One region of the Streptomyces sp. NBC_00234 genome, then DNA from elsewhere that is predicted to be linked to it. Evidence: riboswitches for the same ligand, from Rfam matches in the RefSeq annotation. Region 1 holds a riboswitch; the other holds the start of a gene.
What was found. A riboswitch is a leader RNA that binds a small molecule or an ion and turns the genes downstream of it on or off. The one in region 1 is predicted to bind cobalamin.
Positions count from the first base shown of each region.

Region 2: it holds a riboswitch for cobalamin, as region 1 does, so the genes downstream of both, OG230_RS13265 (ABC transporter substrate-binding protein) here and OG230_RS32415 (CbtB domain-containing protein) in region 1, are expected to answer to the same signal.

Region 1 covers NZ_CP108101.1:7,396,910-7,403,908, forward strand. The annotation lists gene OG230_RS32405 (4'-phosphopantetheinyl transferase family protein) at 1-630, shown strand, start outside; gene OG230_RS32410 (histidine phosphatase family protein) at 645-1,235, opposite strand; adenosylcobalamin (AdoCbl) riboswitch at 1,333-1,480, shown strand; gene OG230_RS32415 (CbtB domain-containing protein) at 1,484-1,699, shown strand; gene OG230_RS32420 (CbtA family protein) at 1,725-2,498, shown strand; gene OG230_RS32425 (GNAT family N-acetyltransferase) at 2,640-3,131, opposite strand; gene OG230_RS32430 (SDR family oxidoreductase) at 3,316-4,065, shown strand; gene OG230_RS32435 (hypothetical protein) at 4,161-4,283, shown strand; gene OG230_RS32440 (TetR/AcrR family transcriptional regulator) at 4,318-5,052, shown strand; gene OG230_RS32445 (tetratricopeptide repeat protein) at 5,072-5,425, opposite strand; gene OG230_RS32450 (pirin family protein) at 5,580-6,545, shown strand.
Region 2 covers NZ_CP108101.1:3,054,256-3,061,254, forward strand. The annotation lists gene OG230_RS13245 (MoaD/ThiS family protein) at 1-139, opposite strand, end outside; gene OG230_RS13250 (putative leader peptide) at 236-364, opposite strand; gene OG230_RS13255 (ABC transporter ATP-binding protein) at 455-1,222, opposite strand; gene OG230_RS13260 (FecCD family ABC transporter permease) at 1,219-2,259, opposite strand; gene OG230_RS13265 (ABC transporter substrate-binding protein) at 2,256-3,248, opposite strand; cobalamin riboswitch at 3,286-3,442, opposite strand; gene OG230_RS13270 (M67 family metallopeptidase) at 3,456-3,878, opposite strand; gene OG230_RS13275 (amino acid permease) at 3,993-5,423, opposite strand; gene OG230_RS13280 (DUF2017 domain-containing protein) at 5,730-6,314, opposite strand; gene clpS (ATP-dependent Clp protease adapter ClpS) at 6,361-6,669, opposite strand; gene OG230_RS13290 (nicotinate phosphoribosyltransferase) at 6,759-6,999, shown strand, end outside.

The sequences.
Region 1 (6,999 bases):
GGCACCCTGTTCCCGGAGGAAGAGGCGCTCGTGGCCACGAGCGTGGCCAAACGGCGGCACGAATTCGCCGCGGCGCGCTGGTGCGCACGCCGGACGATGGCCGCTGTCGGCCTGCCGCCCGCTCCCGTGCTGCGCGGCCACCGCGGAATGCCGCTGTGGCCCGCCGGCTACGTCGGCAGCATGACGCACTGCGACGGCTACCGTGCGGCGGCGCTGGCGAAGGCGGAGGACCTGAGGGGGCTCGGCGTCGACGCCGAGCCCAACGCACCGCTGCCGTCCGGTGTCTGGGAGATCATCTCGCTCCCGTCGGAGCGCGAACGGCTGCTGTCGTACGGTGACGTGGCGGCCCGCGAGGCCGGTTCGGAACCCGACGGAACGGGGACCGTTCACTGGGACCGGCTCCTGTTCAGCGCCAAGGAGAGCGTGTTCAAGACGTGGTACCCGCTCACCCGGATCGAGCTCGACTTCAGCGAGGCGGACATCACGTTCCACCGCACGTCACCGAACACGACCGAAGGCACGCTCAGTGCACGGCTGTTGAGGTCCGCGCCCGGCATCCCGCCGACGCTCACGGGGAGATGGCTGGTTCACGACGGCATCGCGGCGACGGCGGTCACCTTGCCGGGGTGAGCACGTCGGCCTGGTCAGCGGCCTTCGGAAACCAGGGGCTGACCACACGTCAGGTTCCACCGTCCGAGGCGTCCGCTGAGCTGGGTGAGCGTCAGTGGGGCGACGTCGAGGCGCCAGAACGCCGTCGCGGGCAGACCCAGCCCGTGGACGACCGCCGCGCGCACGACAGCTGGCTCGACGACGGCGAGCACCCGGCCTCTGTCCTCTCCCAGGCCGTCGAGCCAGCCGCCGACCCGCGCGCACAGCTCCGACAGGGACTCGCCGCCGTGCGGAGCGGCGGACGGGTCGGAGAGCCAGGCCGCCACGGCTTCGGGCTCGCTGTCGCTCACATCGGACAGCCGACGCCCGCGCCAGCGCCCCAGGTCCCAGTCCGCGGGAGCGGGTTCGGGCCCGGGCCGCAGGCCGAGCGCCTCGGTGGTCCGCAGACAGCGTTCGGAGCCGCCGCTGACGCACAGCTCCGCGTCCGGCACGCCCGCCGCGGCGGCGCGGGCACGCCGCACTCCGGACTCGTCGAGGGGTGCGTCCCCCTCGAACCGGGCCTCTCGCAGAGCGGCGTTCATCGCCGGCGAGACCAACATCACCCGTACCGTCACTTCGCTCTCCATTTTCTGAACGTGGCCTGTACAGCCCGCTACTTGCGGCGTTCGGGGGTCACCGCCAGGCCGATTGCACCATGGCGGTGCTCAGCCACAGGCGGTAAGGTCACGACGACCATGACGACGGTGTGACGGAAGCCGGTGAAAATCCGGCACGGTCGCGCCACTGTGAACTCGTACCTGTACGGGAAGTCAGACCCGGCACCGTCGTCTCAGGCACCACGATCGGGACGCGTGTTCCCCCAGGAGGTTCTGCCATGGCACAGTCTGCTGCCGTCACCACCGGCGCACCCGCCATCACTCCCATCTCGCTGAAGGCCCTTGCACCGTGGGCTGCCTTCTTCGGCATTCTCATGCTCGTCCTGCTGTACTTCGTCGGCGCCGAGCAGGGTGCCATCTCGGTCATCGCCGGCGAAGGCGTTCACGAGTGGGTCCACGACGGCCGGCATCTGCTCGGTTTCCCCTGCCACTGAGAACCGATACGCAGGGGACATTCTCGTGAACTCCATATCTGTCAGGGCTCTGCTCGTCCGCGGGATGCTGGCGGGCCTCGTCGCGGGCGCGCTCGCCCTCGTCGTCGCCTACTTCCTCGGCGAGTCCCAAGTGGACGCCGCCATCGCGCTGGAAGAGGCTCACCACCACGACCACGGCGGCGGCGAGGAACTCGTCAGCCGCACCATGCAGGCCACCGGCGGGCTCGCCACCGGGATCCTGGTGTTCGGCGTGGCGGTCGGCGGCATCGCCGCACTCGTCTTCTGTTACGCACTCGGCCGCATCGGCGACTTCGGCCCCCGGGCCACGGCCGCCTTCGTAGCCGGTGGCGCGCTGCTGACGGTGTACGTCGTGCCGTTCCTGAAGTACCCGGCGAACCCGCCGGCCGTCGGCAATCCCGACACCATCGGCCAGCGCACCGGCCTCTTCTTCCTGATGGTCGCACTGAGCGTGCTGCTGGCCGTCGCCGCCGTCATCCTCGGCAAACGGCTCGCACCTCAGGTGGGCAACTGGAACGCGACGATCGCCGCGTTCGCGGGCTTCGTCCTGCTCATCGGGCTCGCCTACGCCTTCCTGCCCTCGTTCAACGAGGTCGGCAAGGACTTCCCGGCCACGCTGCTCTGGCAGTTCCGGCTGTCCACCCTCGCCATCCAGGCGACGCTGTGGACCGCCTTCGGTCTGATCTTCGGATACCTGACCGAACGCCTGCTGGAGCCGCAGACGGACCGCTCGCGCGCGGGCACGGAAGCGGCGCCCCGGACGGTGGGGGCGGTGAGCTGAGCGGTGGCCGTGACCGGTCTGCCGGTCCCATGACACCCTGACTGATCCGTCCGACCCACGACGCGACCCGCCGGACACCCTCCGGCGGGTCGCGTCGTCGCGTCCCGCCGAAGTGCGTTCCCGGGGCAGCATCCGGTGGGTCTATGACTCCTCGTCGGTCCAGTCGACGAGGTAGTGGTGCAACTGATCGTCCACGCCGACGAGCCGCATCCCCGCGGCGGTCATGACGCGGTGCGACCCGGTGTTGTCGAGGTTGGCGTCACCCTTCACGGACGTGGCGCCCTGCGCGCGGGCGAACTCCAGCAGGGCGCGAAGCGCCTCGGAGGCGTACCCGTTCCCCCGGGCCGCGGGGACCACGCTGTAGCCGATGGTCACCTGGCCCTCCTCGTCGGGTGCGCCGTGGAATCCCATCCCGCCGATCGCCTGTCCGTCCTCCCGCCGCCTGATCTCGAAGGCGCCGAACGGCCGGGGGTCACCGACCGTCTCGCACGTGCGCACGTAGCGCCCGGCGCCGAACCTGTCGCCTTCGTCTGGGTACCCGGGGGCCCACAGGGCGTCGGGCGCCGGTCGGCCCGCCACCAGGTCAGCAGCTTCGGCCGGGCTCATCGGGTGCAGTGCCAGGCGTGTTGTCACAAGGTCATCCATGAACGCGGAGTATTCACGGGGTACGGGCCGAGCGCACCCGAATATGCCCCAGGAGGGTTAGCGCTGATAGTAGCGACGCTACGGATGGCGGGTAGCGGTGCTATTCGTTTGGTGTTAGCGTTGATATATCGGGTTGGTCCGAACCGCCGGCCCCTCCATGAGGAGCAATGCCATGAGCGAGCACAACGCCCCCAGCCGCCGCCGGGTCGCCGTCGTCATGGGAGGCTCCCGCGGCATCGGCCGCGAGAGCGCCGAACGGCTGGCGGCGGACGGATTCGCGGTCGTCGTCAACTACGTGGGCCGGCGCACCGAGGCCGAAGCCGCGGTCGCCGCCATCGTCGCCGCGGGGGGAGAGGCCCTCGCACACCGCGCGGACGTGGCCGACGAGGTCGCTGTCTCCGCCCTCTTCGACGCGGCCGAGGACGCCTTCGGGGGAGTCGACGTGGTCGTCCACGCCGCAGGCGTGATGACGCTGGCCCCCCTGGTGGACACGGACCTGGACGCGCTGGACCGGATGCACCGCACCAACATCCGCGGCACCTTCGTCGTCGATCAGCAGGCCGCCCGCCGCCTGCGCGAGGGCGGAGCGATCATCAACTTCTCCAGTTCCGTGCTGTCGCTGTCCCTCCCCGGCTACAGCGCCTACGCGGCTACGAAGGGTGCCGTCGAGGCCATGACGCTGATCCTGGCCCGCGAGCTGCGCGGCCGGGACATCACGGTCAACGCGGTCGCGCCCGGACCGACGGCGACGGCCCTGTTCCTGGACGGCAAGGACGAGGAGACCGTGGCGAGGATGGCGGCCCAGCCGCCGCTGGAGCGCCTCGGTACGCCACAGGACATCGCGGAAGTCGTTTCCTTCCTCGCGGGCCCTGCCCGCTGGGTCAACGGCCAGGTCGTCCGCGCCAACGGCGGCATCGTCTGAGGCGATCCACCTCGTGCGACGGCACCTGTTCCACCGGCGTCGCCCACTCCGGCGCCCCCTTCGCTTCATCGAGCCACCGGCAGAGGAGCACGGCCATGACTGTCGACCCCGCCGACGACGGCAGCGTGGCGGTCGGCGCCGTCGCCGCCCGTATGCGCACCGAGTTCCTCACCCGCATCGGCCTCGACGACCTCCTGACCACCCGTGCCGGCGTCTGAACTGCGCCGGGCGCCGCTTGATAGCGTCCGTCCGATGAGTACACGAGAGCGCATTCTCGAGGTGGCGGCCGGGCTGGTCGCGGAGTCCCCGGACGGCGACGTCTCCACGCGTGCCGTGTGTGAGGCCGCACAGGTGGGCGCACCCGCCCTGTACCGGCACTTCGGGGACAAGGAAGGTCTGCTGTCGGCCGTTGTCGACCACGGCTTCGATGCGTACCTCGCGACCAAAAGGGAACGCGGCGAGTCCACGGACCCGGTGGCGGATCTCCGCAACGGCTGGGACAGCCACGTGGACTTCGCTCTGCGCAACCCGAATCTGTACCGCCTGATGAACTCGCCCGCGATGCGCACCCCGCCCGCGTCGGCGCTCGAATCGCACCGGATTCTCACCCGGGACCTGGAGCGCGCGGCGGAACGGGGAAGGCTGCTGGTCACCCCCGAACTGGCCGCCCAGATGATCATGTCGGCCAACGTGGGCGTGGCGCTCATGCTGGTGGCCCGCCCGGCGACCTTCTCCGACCACTCGGTATCGCGGCGGGTCCGTGACGCCGTGCACGCCTCGGTCCTCACACCCGACCCGACCGACGGCGACGCGTCGGACACGGCGGTCTCCGCAGCGGCGGTCCCGTCCACCGCGGCCACCTTGAGCGCCTTGCTGCGAAAGTCCCACGGGGCGGGGCTCAGTACGGCCGAGGCGGCCCTGATGACGGAATGGCTGGACCGGGTCTCGAACGCGCCGGGAGGCCCGGAGCCGAAGCCCCGGGCCTGATCTCACGGGCGCTGCGCCGCTACGGCGCGTCCGGCCCGAAATCCCCGGTCAGTGCCGCCGCCATCCGCAGGTGGGGGACCGCCTCCGCGTGCCGCCCCTGCCGCTCCAGGGTGCGGCCCAGCATCAGCTGCGCGTAGTCCTCCACGGGGTCGCGCTCCAGGACGGCGCGGAGCTCCGTCTCGGCCTTGCCGAGGCGCGCCGAGTGGTAGTAGGCGCGGGCCAGCAGCAGCCGCGGCGCGACCTGCTCCGGCACTTCCTCGACCAGTCCGCCCAGGATCCGGGCGGCGGTCAGGTACTCCTTGGCGTCGAAGAACATCTGCGCCCGGTCCCAGCGGTCGGCTGCCGTACCGAACTCGTAATAGGTGTCGCTCACTTGTCCTCCTTGGCCGGACGCTCGGCGGACCGGTTCCGCTGTCCTCGCGGTGATCCGTACGGTTGCTTCAACACAGCATAATGGTTGAACATTCCACTAAAATTTCGGCGTGGGGACCGGCGCTCCGGGTCCCCGCGGGAATAGGTTGAGCGCCATGAGCAATCTCGATCGCCAGGCCACCCCCTCCGTGTGCGGAGGACGGGGCTTCGTCGTCGCCGAGCCGGTACGTGAACTACTCGCCCCTCGCCGTGTCCGGCTGGGTGAATCCACCGAGGTGCGCAGGCTGCTGCCGAATCTGGGACGCCGCATGGTGGGCGCGTGGGCCTTCGTGGACCACTACGGTCCCGACGACATCGCCGACGAGCCGGGCATGCAGGTGCCGCCCCACCCGCACATGGGGCTGCAGACGGTCAGCTGGCTCCATGACGGCGAGGTCCTGCACCGCGACAGCGTGGGCAGCCTCCGGACGATTCGCCCGCGCGAACTGGGTCTCATGACCTCCGGCAAGGCGATCAGCCACTCCGAGGAGAGCCCGAAGCCGCACGCCAGGTTTCTGCACGGCGCCCAGCTCTGGGTGGCCCTGCCCGACGCGCATCGGAACGTCGATCCGCACTTCCAGCACCACACCGACCTGCCCACCGTCGTCGCACCCGGTCTCGTCGCCACGGTGATCCTCGGGGAACTCGACGGCGCGGCGTCGCCCGGCACCGCGTACACCCCGATCGTCGGCGCCGACCTGGCCCTGACGAGCGGCGCCGAGGCCCGGGTGCCCCTCGACCCCGACTTCGAGTACGCCGTCCTGTCGATGTCCGGCGAGGCGGAGGTCGACGGCGTCCCCGTCCTGCCCGGCTCGATGCTCTACCTCGGCTGCGGCCGCACCGAACTCCCCCTGCGCGCCCTCTCGGACGCCGGCCTCATGCTGCTCGGCGGTGAGCCGTTCGAGGAGGAGATCGTCATGTGGTGGAACTTCGTCGGGCGTTCGCACGAGGAGATCGAGCAGGCGCGTTCGGACTGGATGGCCGGCGATCGTTTCGGGGAAGTCCATGGCTACGACGGAGACCGGCTGGCCGCCCCCGACATGCCGCCTGTGGCACTGAAGCCGCGGGGAAGGGTGCGCTGAACTGCACTGATGTGGCGGGGACCGGCTGCGCTCCTGGTCGCGGCAGCTCGGTCCCATGCCCAGAAGCGGAATCGGTCCAGCACTTCTCCGGAAGCTTCCGCCGCACGTGCCCGGGATTCCAAAGTGTGGTCGTGTGCGAGCAGCTTTAGTGGACCTAATGCTGACCCCATGCCGACTTTTCTGATGGGGCGTCATGCCCCGGCGCGCATTCGGAACACTGTTGATTCTGGTCGGGGCCGGCCTGGGCATCGGGGATACGTGACCAGGGGGCGCGCTCGAAGGGAGGGTGCGGTGGTGCCGCCGTGGCCTGTGGCTTAACCTCGATCGCTCATGAGTCCTCGTCGGTGTGCTGACGGGGACTCTGTGTTTGCGCGGTGCGTTCTCTTCGGGGTTGGGGCAGGTTGAGGGCCCGGTTGTCGCGTCGGGTGGGCGCCGGGTTCCACTTCACCGGTGT
Region 2 (6,999 bases), 4.3 Mb from region 1:
CGATGCGCTCGCGGATGCCGGTGTGGCGGCTCTCCAGGTCGGCGAGCAGGTCGGCGATGGTCGCTCCGCTGCCCTCGACCGCCTTGGCGCCGTCGGTGTAGGTGCGGAGGATGGTCGGGATGCGGACCTCGATGGCCATGGCGTGGGCTCCTGTCGGAAGCGGAGAGGTGGCGTGGGGCGCGCGTTTCTGCCCCCGCGCGGGGGTGGGGCGTGTGGGTGGCGCTCGGACCGCGGCTCAGACCGTGCGGCTCACGGGCAGGCTGCAGCCGGGACAGATCGCGCTGGACAGCCTGCACAGGTCGACGTGCAGCCGCGCGACGAGCAGCATGCCCGGCGTCCTGTCGCTCACGTCATGGAGAACCATGCGGTCATCGTATCGATTCCCGCCCCGGAAACCCGAGTGTGATCTCGCATGGTGGATGGTGAACGTTCACTGGGTGGACAGTGTGGGCCGTCAGGGAAGGTAGACGACGGTCGGCGCGCCCGTCGTGGGGTGCTTTGTGACCTCTGCCGTGACGCCGTACACGGAGCTGAGCAGCTCCGGGGTGAGGACGTCCGTCGGGGTGCCCGAGGCGACGACCCGGCCGTCCCGGAGCACGTAGATCCGGTCGCAGTAGTACGCGGCGAGGTTCAGGTCGTGCAGGGCGAGGAGGTTCGTCGTGCCGAGGTCGCGGACGAGGGAGAGGATCTCCAACTGGTAGCGGATGTCCAGGTGGTTGGTGGGTTCGTCGAGGACGACGAGCGCGGGCTGCTGGACGAGGGCGCGGGCGACCAGGGCGCGCTGGCGTTCCCCGCCGGAGAGCGAGGCGAACGCGCGGGGGGCGAGCGCGGTGATGCCCACGCGGTCCAGGGCCTCGGTGACGAGGGCGTGGTCGGCGGTGGTGTCCGTCTCCCAGAAGCGTTTGTGCGGGGCGCGGCCCATGGCGACGACCTCGCGCACGGTCAGCTCGAATCCTGCCTGGCCGTCCTGCGGGACGGTGGCGATGCGGCGGGCGCGGGCCTTCACCGGGAGGGTGGCAAGGTCGTCGCCGTCCAGGAGGACCCGGCCGTGGGTGGGGCGGAGGGTGCCGTACACGCAGCGCAGGAGCGTGGTCTTGCCGCTGCCGTTGGGGCCGACGAGGCCCACCGTCTCGCCTGCTGCGGCGGTCAGGTCGACGGAGTCGACGAGGTGCCGGCCCACGCCGGTCCCGTACGAGAGGCCCTCGGTGCGCAGGGTCGTCATGCGGGCGCTCCTTCGGGGCGGCGGCGCAGCATCCAGAGGAAGAACGGGCCGCCGGTGAGGGCGGTGAGTACGCCCACGGGGATGTCCTGGGGTGCGGCGACGGTGCGGGCGGCGAGGTCGGCGAGTACGAGGAAGACGGCGCCGCCGAGCGCGGCGACGGGCAGCAGGGCGCGGTGTCCGGCGCCGACGGCCATCCGGGCCATGTGCGGCACCATCAGGCCGACGAAGCCGATCGCTCCGCTGTACGCGACGAGGGCGCCGGTGAGCAGGGAGACGAGGACGAAGACGGCGGCGCGGAAGCGTGCGGTGTCGAGGCCGAGGACGGTGGCGCCCTCCTCGCCGACGAGCAGCAGGTCGAGGGGGCGGGCGATGGTGAGGAGCAGGGCCGTACCGATGACGAGGACCGTCGTGGGCAGGGCGAGCATGTCCCAGCGGGCCGAGCCGAGGCCGCCGAGCGTCCAGTACAGGACTTCCTGGAGGTGGTCGGCGCGGGCGGAGGTGACCAGGATCAGGCTGGTGAGCGCGGACAGGATGTAGGAGACGGCCACTCCGGCGAGGACGAGCCGGTTGGTGGTGAGGCCGGAGCCGCCGCGGGCCAGGGTGTAGACGAGCACGAGCGAGGCGAGGGCGCCGGCGAACGCGGCGGCGGGGATGGTCACGGTGGTGGCGAGTCCGGCCCCGATGCCGAGGACGATGACGAGGACGGCGCCGGTGGACGCGCCGGAGGAGACGCCGAGGAGGAACGGGTCGGCGAGCGGGTTGCGGACCAGGGCCTGGAGGACGGTGCCGATGACGGCGAGTCCGGCGCCGACGACGATGCCGAGCAGGACGCGGGGCAGCCGTACGTCGAGGACGATGGTGCGGAAGGGGCTCGGCCCGGCCCGCCCGGTCAGGATGTCGAGGACCTGGCCGGGCGGGATGCGGACGGAGCCGAGGGCGAGGGCGGCGACGACGGCCGCACCGAGGACGGCGGCGAGGACGCCGACGACGAGGGTGTACCGCAGGCGCCGGCGCGTGTCGGGGGCGCGGCAGCTCACCGGGCGGCGGCCGTCTCCGGGTGGAGCTGGGCCGCGAGGGTCTCCACGGCCGCGGGGGCGCGGACGCCCAGGACCGCGTCGGACAGCGGCAGTACGGCGAACCGCTTGTTCCTGATCGCGGGGACGTCGGCGAGAGCCGGGTCCTCCAGGAGGCGCTTCTTCTTCTGGGCGACGGTGGTGGCGCCGTAGTCGTAGATCAGGACGACGTCGGGCTTGCGGGCGACGACGTTCTCCCAGGAGGCGTCACCGAAGGGCTTGTCGAGGTCGGCGAAGACGTTCCGGCCGCCGGCCCGGGTGATCATCTCGTTGCCGATGCCCTTGCCGCCCGCGGTGAAGGCGGTCTTGTCGCCGCTGTCGTAGACGAAGACCGAGACGGGTTCGACGTTCTCGAGCTTCTGGGCGGCTGCGGCGTTGGTGGCCTTCGCGTCCCGGATCCAGCGTTCGGCGCGGTCGGCGACGCCGAAGGTGCGGCCGACCTCGCGGACCTCCTCGTAGAGGGTGTCCATGGCGGTGTCGCCCTTGGCGCAGTACTCGGTGTTGAGGCGGCTGTCGATGCCCGACTTCCTCAGCGCCTCGCGGCTGCGGCCGTCACTCGCGGCGAACGCGGAGTCGTAGCCGCCGTAGACGAAGTCGGGTGCCGCGGCGAGGAGCTTCTCGTAGGAGGGGTACTCCTTGGCCAGGACCGGGGTGGCCTCGTACTCCTCGGCGTACTCCGGGAGGACCTTGTCGTCGAGGTAGGCGGTGCCGACGAGGGAGGAGGCCAGGCCGAGTTCCAGCATCACTTCGGTGACGTGCTGGTTCATGGTGACGGCGCGCTTCGGGGGCGCCTCGTACGTCGTGGTGACACCGCAGTTGGTGACGGTGTACGGGAAGCCGGGTGCCGCTTTCGCGTCCCCGGAGCTCTTCGTCCCGTCCGCGGTGGAGCAGGCGGTGAGAGCGAGCGGGAGCAGCAGCACGGCGGCTATGAGCGCGGGGGTGCGCCTGGACATGGCGAGCCTCTCCGGGGGATTTCCTCGTCCCCTGGTCGATGCGAGAAGGCGGCAGGTCAGTTCCTGACTCCCGTTCCCTGTCCCGGAGATGACTCTCCCGGAGGGCTCGGTCACAGTGGCGGGACCGTGCCGGACTTGCACCGGCTTCCTGGTTCCTGCCGCCTCGTTGGTCTGCGTGCAGTCTGTCAGATGGTCGTCACGGACGGGTCAGTACGCCTCGACGACCTTGACGTCTTCCTCCGTGATCTCGCCGTCCACGATGCGGTACGAGCGGAACTGGAAGGGGCCCGCCTCGTCGGTGTCCGCGGTGGAGACGAGGACGTAGTGGGCGCCGGGTTCGTTGGCGTACGTGACGTCGGTGCGCGAGGGGTACGCCTCGGTCGCCGTGTGCGAGTGGTAGACGATCACGGGCTCCTCGTCGCGGTCGTCCATCTCGCGGTAGAGCTTCAGCAGGTCCGCGGAGTCGAACTCGTAGAACGTGGGCGAGCGGGCGGCGTTGAGCATGGGGATGAAGCGCTCGGCTCGGCCCGTTCCGGCCGGGCCCGCGACCACGCCGCACGCCTCGTCGGGGTGGTCTGCGCGGGAGTGCGCCACGATCTGGTCGTACAGCGCCTGGGTGATGGTCAGCATGGCGTTCAGGATATGCATGCGGGCCCGCGCGTACCGGGGAGTGGTACGCACGGGACCGCATGGTGGACGGGGCCGTTGGGGCGGCCGTTCGTCCGGGGCAGCCTCCGGGCGGGGTCAGCGCTTGACGAAGGCGGTGTTCTCGGGGTTGCGGGCCTTGAGCACCAGGTAGGAGACACCGAGGATCAGGGCCCAGAGCGGGGCGCAGTACAGCGAGATCCGGGCGTCCTTGTCGACGGCCATCATGACGATGACGAGGCCGATGAAGAGGAGGGCGAACCAGCTGGTGAAGGGGGCGCCGGGCGCCCTGAAGGTGGACTGCGGCAGCTCACCGCGGTCGGCCTTGGCGCGGTAGCGGATCTGGCAGACGAGGATCATGATCCAGGCCCACATGCCGGAGATGGTCGCGAAGGAGACGACGTACGTGAAGGCGTCGCCCGGCCACTGGTAGTTGATCCAGACGCCGACGAGCATCAGCGCGGCCGAGAAGGTGGTGCCCGCCAGCGGGAGGCCGTTCTTCGTCAGCTTGGTGAACGCCTTCGGGCCCTGCCCGTTGAGCGCCAGGTCGCGGAGCATGCGGCCGGTGGAGTACATGCCGGAGTTGCAGGAGGACAGCGCCGCGGTGAGCACGACGAAGTTCACGATCGCGGCGCCGACGCCGAGGCCCATCTGCTCGAACGCGGCGACGAACGGGGAGACGCCCGGCTTGAACGAGCTCCACGGCACCACGGAGAGGATCATGATCAGCGCGCCGACGTAGAAGACGGCGATGCGCCACGGCACGGTGTTGATGGCCTTGGGCAGGACGGTCTTCGGTTCCTTCGACTCGCCCGCCGTGACACCGACGAGCTCGACGGCGAGGAAGGCGAACATCACGATCTGGAGGGTCATCAGCGTGCCGCCGATGCCCTTGGGGAAGAATCCGCCGTCGTTCCAGAGATTGGCGACCGTCGCGGTGTCCCCGGCGTCGGAGAAGCCGATCGTGAGGACGCCGGCGCAGATCAGGATCATGCCGATGATCGCGGTGACCTTGACCATCGAGAACCAGAATTCGAGCTCACCGAAGAGCTTCACGGAGATCAGGTTGGCGCCGTACAGAATGAACGTGAATACGAGCGCGGACAGCCACTGGGGAATGTCCCACCAGTACGTCATATAGGTCGCGGCGGCCGTGACCTCGGTGATTCCGGTGACCACCCAGAACAGCCAGTACGTCCAGCCGGTCACGAATCCGAAGAACGGGCCGATGAATTCACGGGCGTACTCGGAGAAGGATCCCGACACCGGGCGGTACATGAGGAGTTCACCCAGGGACCGCATGATGAAGAAGATCACCAGGCCCGCGATGGCGTAGGCCAGGATGAGACTGGGCCCCGCCCGGTCGATGGCCTTGCCCGCGCCCAGGAAGAGCCCGGTGCCAATGGCTCCGCCAATGGCGATCATCTGGATCTGACGGGCTCCCAGTCCGCGCTGGTAACCCTCGCCCGCTGTTTCGGCATTCGCGGCCTCGTGGCCCGAGTGCCCCTTGTCGACCTGCGCCGATGTCATGGTGATGCGCCTTTCTCCACGCCGATCCGCGCCCTCGCAGGCTACGGATCAGGTCCTGATCCCCCCGGATATGGATGGAGTGCCGCCGGCGTTCGGCCGGTCTGTAGCGCCCCCGGGAACAGGGGTGGCGTCCCCGGGTGGTCGTGAAGATTTATCACGCAGGCCGGGGCAGCCCAGGAGTCATTGTGTGGCGCACACCACAGGAAAAAGCGGACAAGCGTTTCCAGGCGCAGCAAAAAAGGCCATTCAGGTGACGCGATCGTTATTCGGATTTGAGCGTCCGTTGAGCGAACACCTGCGGGGCGGCTACGGCATCAGTGTCTCGACGAGGGTCTCCTGGAGCGCACCGAGCCAGAGGTAGGCCATCACCATGGGCTTGCGCGGGTCGCTGTCGGGAAGGCGGTAGAGCGAGCCGTCCTCGCCGCCGTCCTCGTCGGTGACCTCCAGACGGGTGCCGATGGTGAGCCGCAGGTCGTTGAGGGAGCCCAGCCAGTTGTGGCACTCCTCGGCGGTGAGCCTGAGTACGGCGCCGCCGTCGCCGACGGGGGCGAGGGCGTCCAGGGTCCGTACGACGGCGAGGGCGTCGTCGCGCTTGCGGTTGCGCAGGTCGTTCTCGGTGAAGCGGCGGAACTCGGCGGACGCCTCGCGCAGCTCCTTGTCCTCGTCCCCGTACGCCTCGGGGAAGAGCCGGGCCAGGGCGGGGTCGGACGGCGGTTCGCTGGGGCCCTCCGCGAAGAGCGCGGCGAGCGGGTCCTCCCCCTCGGCGGGCTGGTCGCCGGGGCCGATCAGCTCCAGCAGCTGGACGGCGAGGGAGCGCAGGATGGCGATCTCGACCTCGTCGAGCGCGACGGCCGCGCCGCCGCCGGGGGTGGCCTCGAAATGGCCGGCCATGGATTCTCCGATGGTGGGGCGGAAGGAGGGGCGGGGCGGCGACGGGCTAGTTGCGGTCCTGGGTCAGGGTCGCCCAGAGACCGTAGCCGTGCATGGCCTGGACATCGCGCTCCATCTCCTCGCGGCTTCCGCTGGAGACGACGGCACGGCCCTTCTGGTGTACGTCCAGCATCAGCTTGTGGGCCTTGTCCTTGGAGTAGCCGAAGTACGCCTGGAAGACATAGGTCACGTAGCTCATGAGGTTGACCGGGTCGTTGTGCACCAGCGTCACCCAGGGGACATCGGGCTCGGGGACGACGGAGGTCTCCTCGGCCGATTCGGGACGTTCGATCTCTACGGGGGCAGCAACGCTCACCTACCCCATGCTGCCACCCGGAAGGGCTCATCGCACAAACGGACCCCACATCTCGTCACTTTGACGAAATAGGGGGTAGCATCCGTGTCATGAACTCAGCGGACCTTGGGCGACGGGTCGGTGTGCCGTCGACCGCACTCTTCACCGACCAGTACGAGCTCACGATGGTGCAGGCCGCACTGAAGGCCGGCACCGCGGACCGGCACTCGGTGTTCGAGGCATTCACCCGGCGCCTGCCCGAGGGGCGGCGCTACGGAGTGGTCGGAGGCACCGGGCGGGTGCTCGACGCGGTGGAGAACTTCCACTTCGACGACGAGATGCTGGCCTTCC